2 regions of the Azoarcus sp. Soil_N_20 genome follow, and region 1 is predicted to be linked to the other one. Evidence: riboswitches for the same ligand, from Rfam matches in the RefSeq annotation. Region 1 holds a riboswitch; the other holds the start of a gene.
The links. Region 1 has a riboswitch for cobalamin ahead of AC3A35_RS09255 (ZrgA family zinc uptake protein). Riboswitches for the same ligand answer to the same signal wherever they lie in the genome.
Positions count from the first base shown of each region.

Region 2: linked by a shared signal. The riboswitch ahead of AC3A35_RS00545 (TonB-dependent receptor domain-containing protein) and the one ahead of AC3A35_RS09255 (ZrgA family zinc uptake protein) in region 1 are both predicted to bind cobalamin.

Region 1 covers NZ_JBDGKX010000003.1:421,290-425,803, forward strand. Annotated here, with positions in the region: gene AC3A35_RS09245 (AMP-binding protein) at 1-350, opposite strand, end outside; gene AC3A35_RS09250 (DUF2189 domain-containing protein) at 783-1,562, shown strand; cobalamin riboswitch at 1,686-1,954, shown strand; gene AC3A35_RS09255 (ZrgA family zinc uptake protein) at 2,031-2,567, shown strand; gene AC3A35_RS09260 (hypothetical protein) at 2,590-3,054, shown strand; gene AC3A35_RS09265 (DUF2149 domain-containing protein) at 3,051-3,407, shown strand; gene cobN (cobaltochelatase subunit CobN) at 3,404-4,514, shown strand, end outside.
Region 2 covers NZ_JBDGKX010000001.1:101,349-105,862, reverse strand. Annotated here, with positions in the region: gene AC3A35_RS00545 (TonB-dependent receptor domain-containing protein) at 1-1,563, opposite strand, end outside; cobalamin riboswitch at 1,692-1,928, opposite strand; gene cobU (bifunctional adenosylcobinamide kinase/adenosylcobinamide-phosphate guanylyltransferase) at 1,995-2,543, shown strand; gene cobT (nicotinate-nucleotide--dimethylbenzimidazole phosphoribosyltransferase) at 2,598-3,644, shown strand; gene AC3A35_RS00530 (adenosylcobinamide-GDP ribazoletransferase) at 3,652-4,422, shown strand; gene cobC (alpha-ribazole phosphatase) at 4,407-4,514, shown strand, end outside.

The DNA of each region.
Region 1 (4,514 bases):
TGCCAGTCGAGCACCTCGACCAGGGTGGCGGCGTCCGCCGGAACGCCCTCGGCCTGTTCCGGGATCGCCAGCCGCACACCCGCAAGCGCCGAGCGGGCGGACCGATGCCCAGCGTTTCCGATCGCGTCGATGAGCTGTCGTGGCGTTTCGGCCGCCCCCAGCACTTCCGCCGGGAGGCGGACGTCGAAGCCGCGCTCCACCCGCGCCAGCAGTTCGACCCGGGCAAGGCTGTCCAGACCCAGATCGCGGTCGAACAGACTGTCGAGTCCGGCCCGCGTCTGCGAACGCGGCTGCAGCTCCCGCAGCAAGTCGTCGACGAGGCTCAGCAGGCGGGCAACATCGTGCGGCAAATCGGATCCTGATCGTTCCGACACGTTCATGCCTCCGGTATTCGACGGTCGCTGCAACCAAGGTAACACCCGGAGGAGACGCGCGCGTGATCGCGACTTCGATACCCGGACGCAACTTCCCTGCGCATCGGACGCCCGCCAGCCCGGTATCCCTGCGGCCTTCGCCGCGGGTGGCCTGCCCTACGCCGGCTACATGCAGTGCTCGGGGCGGGCAGCAGCCCACGCCTCGTAGACGGACACCTCTCATCCGGACGAGTTCTGCCGCCCGCCGAATGTGATTTCGATCAAGGCAGCTGCGGCCGGCGCCGCCCACAATCGACATGAAACGGAATCGTCACCGGCCGCACGGTCGCGCGATTCATGACCCAATCACCCACTCGCGCATCGTGCCGGACGGATGCGGCCTCCGGTGTCGACCGAGGATGCTCTGCCATGTCCGAACCCGCTCCCGAACACCCGAAAAGCAGACCGGCCGCGCGATCGCTGCAGCCGGCGCAGGTCAGTCTGGCCGACCTGTGGTCGTCGATCGCGGTCGGGATGGCTCAGTTCCGCGCCGTGCCGATGTTGAGTGCGGCCTACGCGGCCGTGTTCGTCGTTCTGGGCGGCATGCTGTTTCTGGTCCTCGACGCGGTGTCGATCGCGCCGCTCAGCCTCTCACTGGCGGGTGGATTCATGCTGGTCGGGCCGATACTGCTGGCCGGTTTCTTCTCGGTTTCGGACGTCCTTCACGCCGGCGGGAAGCCGGTGGCCGCCGACATCCCGCGTGGGTTCCGGCGCATGCCGCGAGGCGGCTGGGTCGTCTCCTTCGTATGCGCGCTGCTGTTCCTGATCTGGCTCACCGATGCGGGAACCCTCTATGGTTTCATGGTCGGTCACGAGCCGATCGGGTTCGCCCGCATGTTGCCGGCCGACGCGCGGGTAAGCGATTTCATCCTGTTCAGTTCGATCATGGGTGCGGTGCTGGCCTTCATTCTGTTTACCATCTCGGCGTTCTCCATCCCGCTCATCCACGACCGGCGCGCCGACCTCGTCTCCGGCGTCGTCGCCAGCGTCCGCGCAGTGTTCACGCGTTTTCCGGTGATGATGTGCTGGGCCGTGGTGCTTGCGGTGGTGATCATGATCAGCGCATTGGTGCTGCCGCTGCTGCTGATCACCCTGCCGGTGATGGCCTACGCCAGCCGGGCCTTCTACTTCAGGGTCTTTCCGAAGTAGAAAGCCCGGATTCGCGGCAACTGCTCCGGACGAAGCCATTCGCCGGCGATGTCCGGGCCTTGCGCGACGGTAGCAACGCGGTGGCGGGCGAACCGGACACGGCTGACACTCGGTCGGCATTCGGCTAACATCAGGCCCGTTGGTGCTCGTGCTTCCTTTCCGGGAGCACAGTTCAACGGGAAGCAGGAGTCTCGTCCCCCCGGCCTCGAACGGCTGCGCGGGGCGGGATAACCTGCGCTGCCCCCGCAACGGTAAGCGGCCAGGCCCGGAATTCGATGTCCGGGCCACTTCCATCACCCAGCCACTGGAACCGGGATCGATCAGATCCGCCCGGGAAGGCGATGGAAATGTGTGCCGCCAGCCCGGATACCGGCCAACAAGGCTGTTGCGGTTCGCCTGACGAACCGCAACCTTGTGCCCACGCACTGTCGGGGAAGACAGTGAGGGCGACTTTTCGAGTTCATCACCATGACCATCCGACCCGGCCGTTCGCCGCTGACGGCGCTCGCCTGCGCCGTGGCCGTCGCCACCGTAACCACTGTCGCAACGCCCGCCTTCGGCCACGGCGACCACACCCATGGGCACGCCACCCTGACCCTCGTCATCGAGGGCGATGTACTGAGGGGCGAATTCAACTTCCCGCTGGAGAGCCTGCTCGGGTTCGACTACCCACCGAAGACCCCCGCGCAACAGCAGACCCTCGATCTCCTGAAGGGCCGTCTCGGCGAACTCGACAAGTTCATCGAGCCCGCTGCCGAAGCGGCCTGCACCGTCGCCCGCTCACAGCTTGCACCGGATCTCGCGACCGCGGACCGATCGGCGGACATTGCCAACATCGTCTATGCGTTCGAGTTCGAATGTGCCCGGGTGTCCGCGCTGCAATCGATCGTCTTCTCCGCGTTCGGTAACCATGCCGGGCTCAAGCAGCTGAGGGTCAGCCTGAGCGCACCGGCCGGCCGCAAGACCGTCACCGTAAGGCCGAAGTTTCCGGCCATCACCTTCTGACCCCCGTCACCGGAAACCGACAATGATAGAAGCAAGCTTTCTGCAGATCGCCCAAGCCCTGCTGTGGCCGGTACTCACCCTCGTCGCGCTTGCCTTCACCTACGCCCTGTGGGTCGCCGGCAGGACCCTGATGGAAGGCTGGCAACGCTGGCGCCTGCCCGACTATGCCTGCCTGCCCGGTGACGCCGGGTATTCGATGGAAGAACTGGAGATGCGGGTACTGCGCCAGATCGAGCCATTGCGGCTGCTGAGCCGGGTCACGCCGATGCTCGGACTGATTGCGACCATGATTCCGCTCGGCCCCGCGCTGCAAAGCGTGGCCACCGGCCAGGGGCACGAAGCGTTGGCGGTATTCAGCGGCGCCTTTGCCGGCGTGGTACTGGCGCTGGCAGCGGCTTCGGTCGGCCTGGTAGTCTATTCGGTGCGGCGGCGCTGGCTGCTGGCCGAATTGCTGTCCATCCGCAAGGCCCGTGAGGTGCGGGCATGAGTCTCAAGCATCTGAAGGTGCTCGACGAGGACGATGAAGATCCGATGCTGTCGGCCGTCAATCTGGTCGACGTGTTCCTCGTGCTGGTGGTCGCCCTGCTCGCTGCAGTGGCGGCGAGTACGCGCCAGACCGCCCCTCCCGACCCCACCCGGGTGCACAAGGCGGGCGAGCCGGACATGGAGATCGTGGTCACCGAGCAGGGACGCGAAGTCCGCTACAAGGGCAGTGGAAGCGTCAGCGATGGCAAGGGCGTGCGTGCCGGCGTTGCATACCGCCTGCACGATGGCAGCATCATCTATGTCCCCGAGGATGGTGCCGCGGGCGAGAAACCGGGCGCAGGTGACGACCGATGAACACGCTGCTCCGGCTGCTGTGCATCGCCCTCTGGTGCGCGAGCGGCAACGCCCTCGCCCGCGACCTGCTGTGGGTGACGGCGGACATCACTCCTGCCGCGCGCAGCGCGATGATCGAACGTCTCGGTGCTGCGGCAGGATGGACGGTCCGCCACCTCGACCATCCGCTGCGTGACACCCCGGGGCAGGCCGCGGAACAGCGCGAAGCCATGGCCCGGGCCCTGACACAGGCCGACCTGGTGTGGGTCGATGTGCCTCACGCAAGCGCCCATGCCCGGCTGCACAAACTCTTCGGTTCCATGCTCGACGCCCACGCGGCCAGTCATCCCGAGCGGGTGGTATGGATCAGCGCCGAAGTGCCGGCAGCTCCGGCCGACCGTGCGGCACGGCGTATGGACGAGTATCTGCGCGCGGGGGGCGAAACCAACGTCCGCCACGCGTTCACGCTCGCCTCCGCCGCCATCGACCAGGCTGCGGTGCCGGATCTGCCGGCTCCGCGGCGGTGGCCCGCGCGCGGCCTCTATCATCCCGATGCGCCGGACTTCTTCGACAACGCCGACGCACTGGCGGCCTGGCAAGGCACGGTCCCCCGCTACAGCGACCAACCCGCAGTCGCGGTGCTGGTGCATCGCTACCATTTCATCAACGGCGCCACCGACTGGCTGGACGACTGGCTTCGGCGGTTCGCGCACCAGGGCCTCTTTGCCTATGCGGTGTTCGGCCAGCAGGTCGATGGCGCCGGACTCGCGGCCATGCTGGAGCAGGACTCCGCAGCCGCGGCCCCCACCCCGCACCCGCGATTGATCGTGGTCCATCAGCTCACCCCGCAGGCCGCCGCACTGCAGCCGCTGTTCGAGCGCTGGGCCACCCCGGTGCTGGCGACCCAGCCCTACCGCCAGGGCGATCAGGCGGCGTGGGAACAGGACGCCGCAGGGCTGTCGCTCGGCGACACCCCGTTCTATCTGGTCCAGCCCGAGGCCGCCGGTGCGATCGATCCGCTGATGGTGGTCACCCATGCCGACCGGGGCCGACGCACCGTGCTCATCGAGCGCCAGGCCGACGCGGTGGTGGCAAAGGCGAAGCGTCTGCTTGCGCTCCGTTCGCGCC
Region 2 (4,514 bases), on a different contig from region 1:
CAGCGATGCGCTGCGTTTCGCCCGCCGGATGAGTCGTTCACCGGTGTCCTCGTCTTTCGCATCGAGCAGATCGATCGTCGCCCGCACTCGGTAATCGAACACCATGGCGCTCGCGCCCCACTCCACCCCCTTCAGCCTGGCCTTGCCGACGTTCTCTGGCGTGTTGCCCCACTGGATGAGGTTCTCCACCCTGTTGTCGTAGTAGGTCGCATGCGTGCTGAACCGGTCGTGCTCCCAGACCACGCCAAGCTCGCGATTGAGAGACTCCTCGGGCTTCAGGTCCGGATTGCCGCCGAAACAGCCGAACGGAGGGAAACAGGCGAGCGGGAAATACAGGTCGTTGAAGGTCGGCGCCTTGAATGCGGTCCCGACGCTGCCACGTACCTTCCACTGTGGCAGAAACTGGTAGCCGTAGGCGATCAGACCCGTCGTCTTGCCGCCGAACTGCGAGTTGTCATCGTGACGGGCGTTGATTTGCAGGTGATGCTTGTCGAACTGTCCGCCCCATCCGATCAAGGCCGAATTCACCAGGCGCCGGTCGCGCTCGAAGGTGCCCGTGGTATCGATGCGCTGCTCGAGGTGCTCATAAGCTGCGAGCAGCGAACCGCCCCCCACGGCGATGTCGTTCTGCCACATGAACTGGGTCTGCACCGTGTCGAACCGGTCGGCCGGCGCCGACGTGGACCGGGTGTGCGAGCGGTCTTCGCTAGTGCCGAGGCGCAGCGTACTGATCCACGCGTCCGCGAGCTTGTTGCGCAGGTAGACACCCGCGCTGTCCAGGCCCTTGTCCACATAGGAGTTGAACGGCTGATCGGCGTCGAACCAGTTGCGCCCCTCGGAATGAAACAGCGTGAGCCCGAGCTCGTCGTCCTCGCGCAGGCCCAGCGCAGCCGAAGCGCTCAGGTAGTCGTTGTGGAAACCGTCGCGATCGAGGTCCGCTGCGGTAGAGACCTGCGGACGAGCATTGAAGCCATCGGTCCGGTCGCGTCCCGCCGACAGGCTGTAGCGCAAGCGCTCTTCCCCTCCGGCGAGGGACGCGCCGAGCGTATAGGTGCGCTCGGTGCCGGCACCGACACGGACACTCGGATGGAAGCCCGCTTCGCCCTTGCGCGTGAAGATCTGGATCACGCCGCCGATCGCGTCCGAACCATAAAGCGCGCTCGCCGGTCCGCGCAGGATCTCGATGCGCTCGATGAGGGCGGTCGGAATCACCTCCAGCGAGGGTTGTCCGGTGGTGGCGGAACCGACCCGCATGCCATCGATGAGCACCAGCGTATGCCCGGAATTGGCGCCACGGATGAATACACCCGTGTTTGCACCCGGGCCACCCGTACTGCTTACCTGGATACCGGCCTGCGAGGCCAGGAGTTCGATGAGCGTGCTGTGCCCGGCGCGCTCGATCTGCTCGCGCCCGATCACGTCGATACTGAAAAGGGCCTCATCGGCACGCTGTTGCTGACGGCTGGCGGTAACGACGACATTGTCCAGTTCGGTTTCGGCCGCTGCCTGCAGGGGCACGACCATCGCTGCCGCGAGTGCGGCACAAGAAACACGGATTCTCACTGATTTTCTCCCGGCCCCACGGTTTGCGTCCCCGCACCGCGTGAAGCGATTGCCAAGGACATGCCAGGGAGAGAACCGAAGAGAGCCGCAAGCCGCCTGCACCCGTCGTCGCCACCCCGCGACACATCCGCCATTTCGCATTTGGGCCGGTATCCGGGCTCATGAGCGGTGCCGGTCAGAATCGACCGGACCCGACGCATCGCCTTCCCGGGCAAACGACACCCAGTGGCTTTTCGATGCGCCTTACGCTCACTTACCGTTGCGGGGGCAGCACAGGCATTGCGCGCCAGAAGCGACGCTCACCTGTTTCCCGTTTAACCCTCGGGCGAGAACCGCCTCCGGGCACCACAAACGCGCTACCCCTTTCGGGGCAGTGGGGGCGGATGATACCGTGTCCGGCCTTGTCGTGCACTGCAAAATCGATACCACCAATGACCTGCGAACTCATCCTCGGCGGCGCCCGCTCCGGCAAGAGCCGCCATGCCGAACAGCGCGCACGTGAATCGGGCCTCGCCGTCACCGTGATCGCCACCGCGGAAGCCGGTGACGAGGAGATGGCCAGCCGCATCCGTCGCCACCAGGCGGACCGTCCGCGGCAGTGGCGCACCGTCGAGACCCCGGTCGCACTGGCCGCGGCGCTGCGCCGCGAGGCCGCAGCCGATCGCTGCGTGATCGTGGACTGCCTCACATTGTGGTTGTGCAACCTTCTCACCGGCGCCGAGAAGCTGCCCCCCGCCGCCACCGCCGATGCCTTGCCGCTGTTCGGCCGCGAACGCGACGCCCTGCTCGCTGCCCTGCCGACCTTGCCCGGCAGAATCCTGTTGGTCGCCAATGAAGTCGGCCTCGGACTGGTGCCAGACAGTGCGCTCGGCCGCCTGTTCCGCGACGAGGCCGGACGCCTCAACCAGGCGATCGCGGCCGCATGCCCACGGGTGGTTTTCGTTGCCGCCGGCCTGCCGCTGATGCTGAAGGGCGGCTGACCCGCCGTGCTACCATCCGCCGCGCCCGCCTCTCACCGCCCTCGCAGGACAGCCATGCACTTCCGGATCAGCGCTCCCGACCACGCCCTTGCCAGCTCGCTGCAACACAAGATCGACCAGAAGACCAAACCGCCTGGCGCCCTCGGACGCCTCGAGGCGCTGGCGCTGCAGATCGGCCTGATCCAGCACACCCTCGCCCCCGAACTGCGCCAGCCGCACATCATGGTGTTTGCCGGCGACCATGGCGCGGCCCGCGCCGGGGTGTCGGCCTTCCCGCAGGACGTGACCTGGCAGATGGTGGAGAACTTTCTTGCCGGCGGCGCCGCGATCAACGTGTTCAGCCGCCAGCTCGGACTCGGACTCACCGTGATCGACGCCGGCGTCAATCACGATTTCGGCCAGCGCCCCGGGTTGATCGGCGCCAAGATGGGCCCCGGCACCGCCAACTACCTGGAGCAGCCGGCGATGGCGGCCGAAGTGCGCGACGCCGCGCTCGCCCGCGGCCGCGAACTGGCTTATGCGCTCGCCGCCAACGGCTGCAACTGCGTCGGCTTCGGCGAGATGGGCATCGGCAACACCGCCGCCGCCTCGCTGCTGACCCACTGCCTGATCGGCACCACCGGCGGCGCCGACCTCGCCATCGTCACCGGCCGCGGCACCGGTCTGGACGATGCCGGGCTCGCGCGCAAGCTGGCCTTGCTGGAGCAGGCGCTGACCCGCGGCGGCCGCCCGGCCGACCCGCTCGCCGCACTTGCCGAATACGGCGGTTTCGAAATCGCGATGATGGCCGGCGCCATGCTCGGCGCCGCGGAAAAGCGCATGGTGCTGCTGATCGACGGCTTCATCGTCACCGCCGCGCTGCTTGTAGCCCAGCGCATCGCGCCGGACATCCTGCCCTATTGCGTGTTCGCCCACCGCTCGAAGGAGCCCGGCCACACCCTGCAACTCGCCCACCTCGGAGTCGAGCCGCTGATGGAACTCGACCTGCGCCTGGGCGAAGGCACCGGCGCCGCGCTCGCCTTCCCGCTGGTACAGGCCGCAGTCAACTTCCTCGGCGAGATGGCGAGCTTCGAATCGGCGGGGGTCAGCGGCAAGGCCTGAGCTCCCGATGCGCTACCAGCTCGAACTCTTCTTCACCGCGCTCGGCTTCTTCACCCGCTTGCCGGTGCCGGCCTGGGTGCCGTGGTCGCCGGAACGGCTCAATCACGCCGCGCGCTATTTCCCGCTGGTGGGCTGGGTGGTGGGCGCGATCGGCGCGCTCAGCTATCTTGCGCTCGCGCTGCTGCTGCCCGCCGCACTGGCGGTGATCCTGTCGATGGCGGTCACCATCCGTGCCACCGGCGCCTTTCACGAGGATGGCTGGGCCGACAGCTGCGACGGCCTCGGCGGCGGCTGGAGCAGGGCGCAGGTGCTGACGATCATGAAGGATTCGCGGATCGGCAGCTACGGCACGGTCGGCATGGTGCTGATGCTGGCGGCCAAGATGGTGGCGCTGATCGAGCTGGGCGCTCACGGCGACCCCGCGGTGGCGGTGGCATTGCTCGTGGCGCATCCGCTGTCGCGCCTGGCCTCGACCAGCCTGATCCACCTGCTGCCCTATGTGCGCGACGACGAGAGCTCCAAGTCGAAGCCGCTCGCCCGCCGCCTGAGCGCCCCGGAGCTCGCCATCGCCGGCGCCTTCGGGCTCTTGCCGCTGGCGCTGCTCGCACCGCTGGAGGCGCTGTGCGCCACGGGAGCGACGATCGCGGTCACCGCATGGGCCGCGCGCGTGTTCCTGCGCCGGCTCGGCGGCTACACCGGCGACCTCCTCGGCGCCACCCAGCAGGTCACCGAACTCGCCTGCTATCTCGGCATCCTGGTCGCATGGAACTCCATCTGATTCGTCATCCCCGGCCGGATGTGCCGCCCGGCGTGTGTTACGGTCAGTCCGATGTCGGCCTCGCGGAATCCGCAGCGGCGGTCGCCGACCGC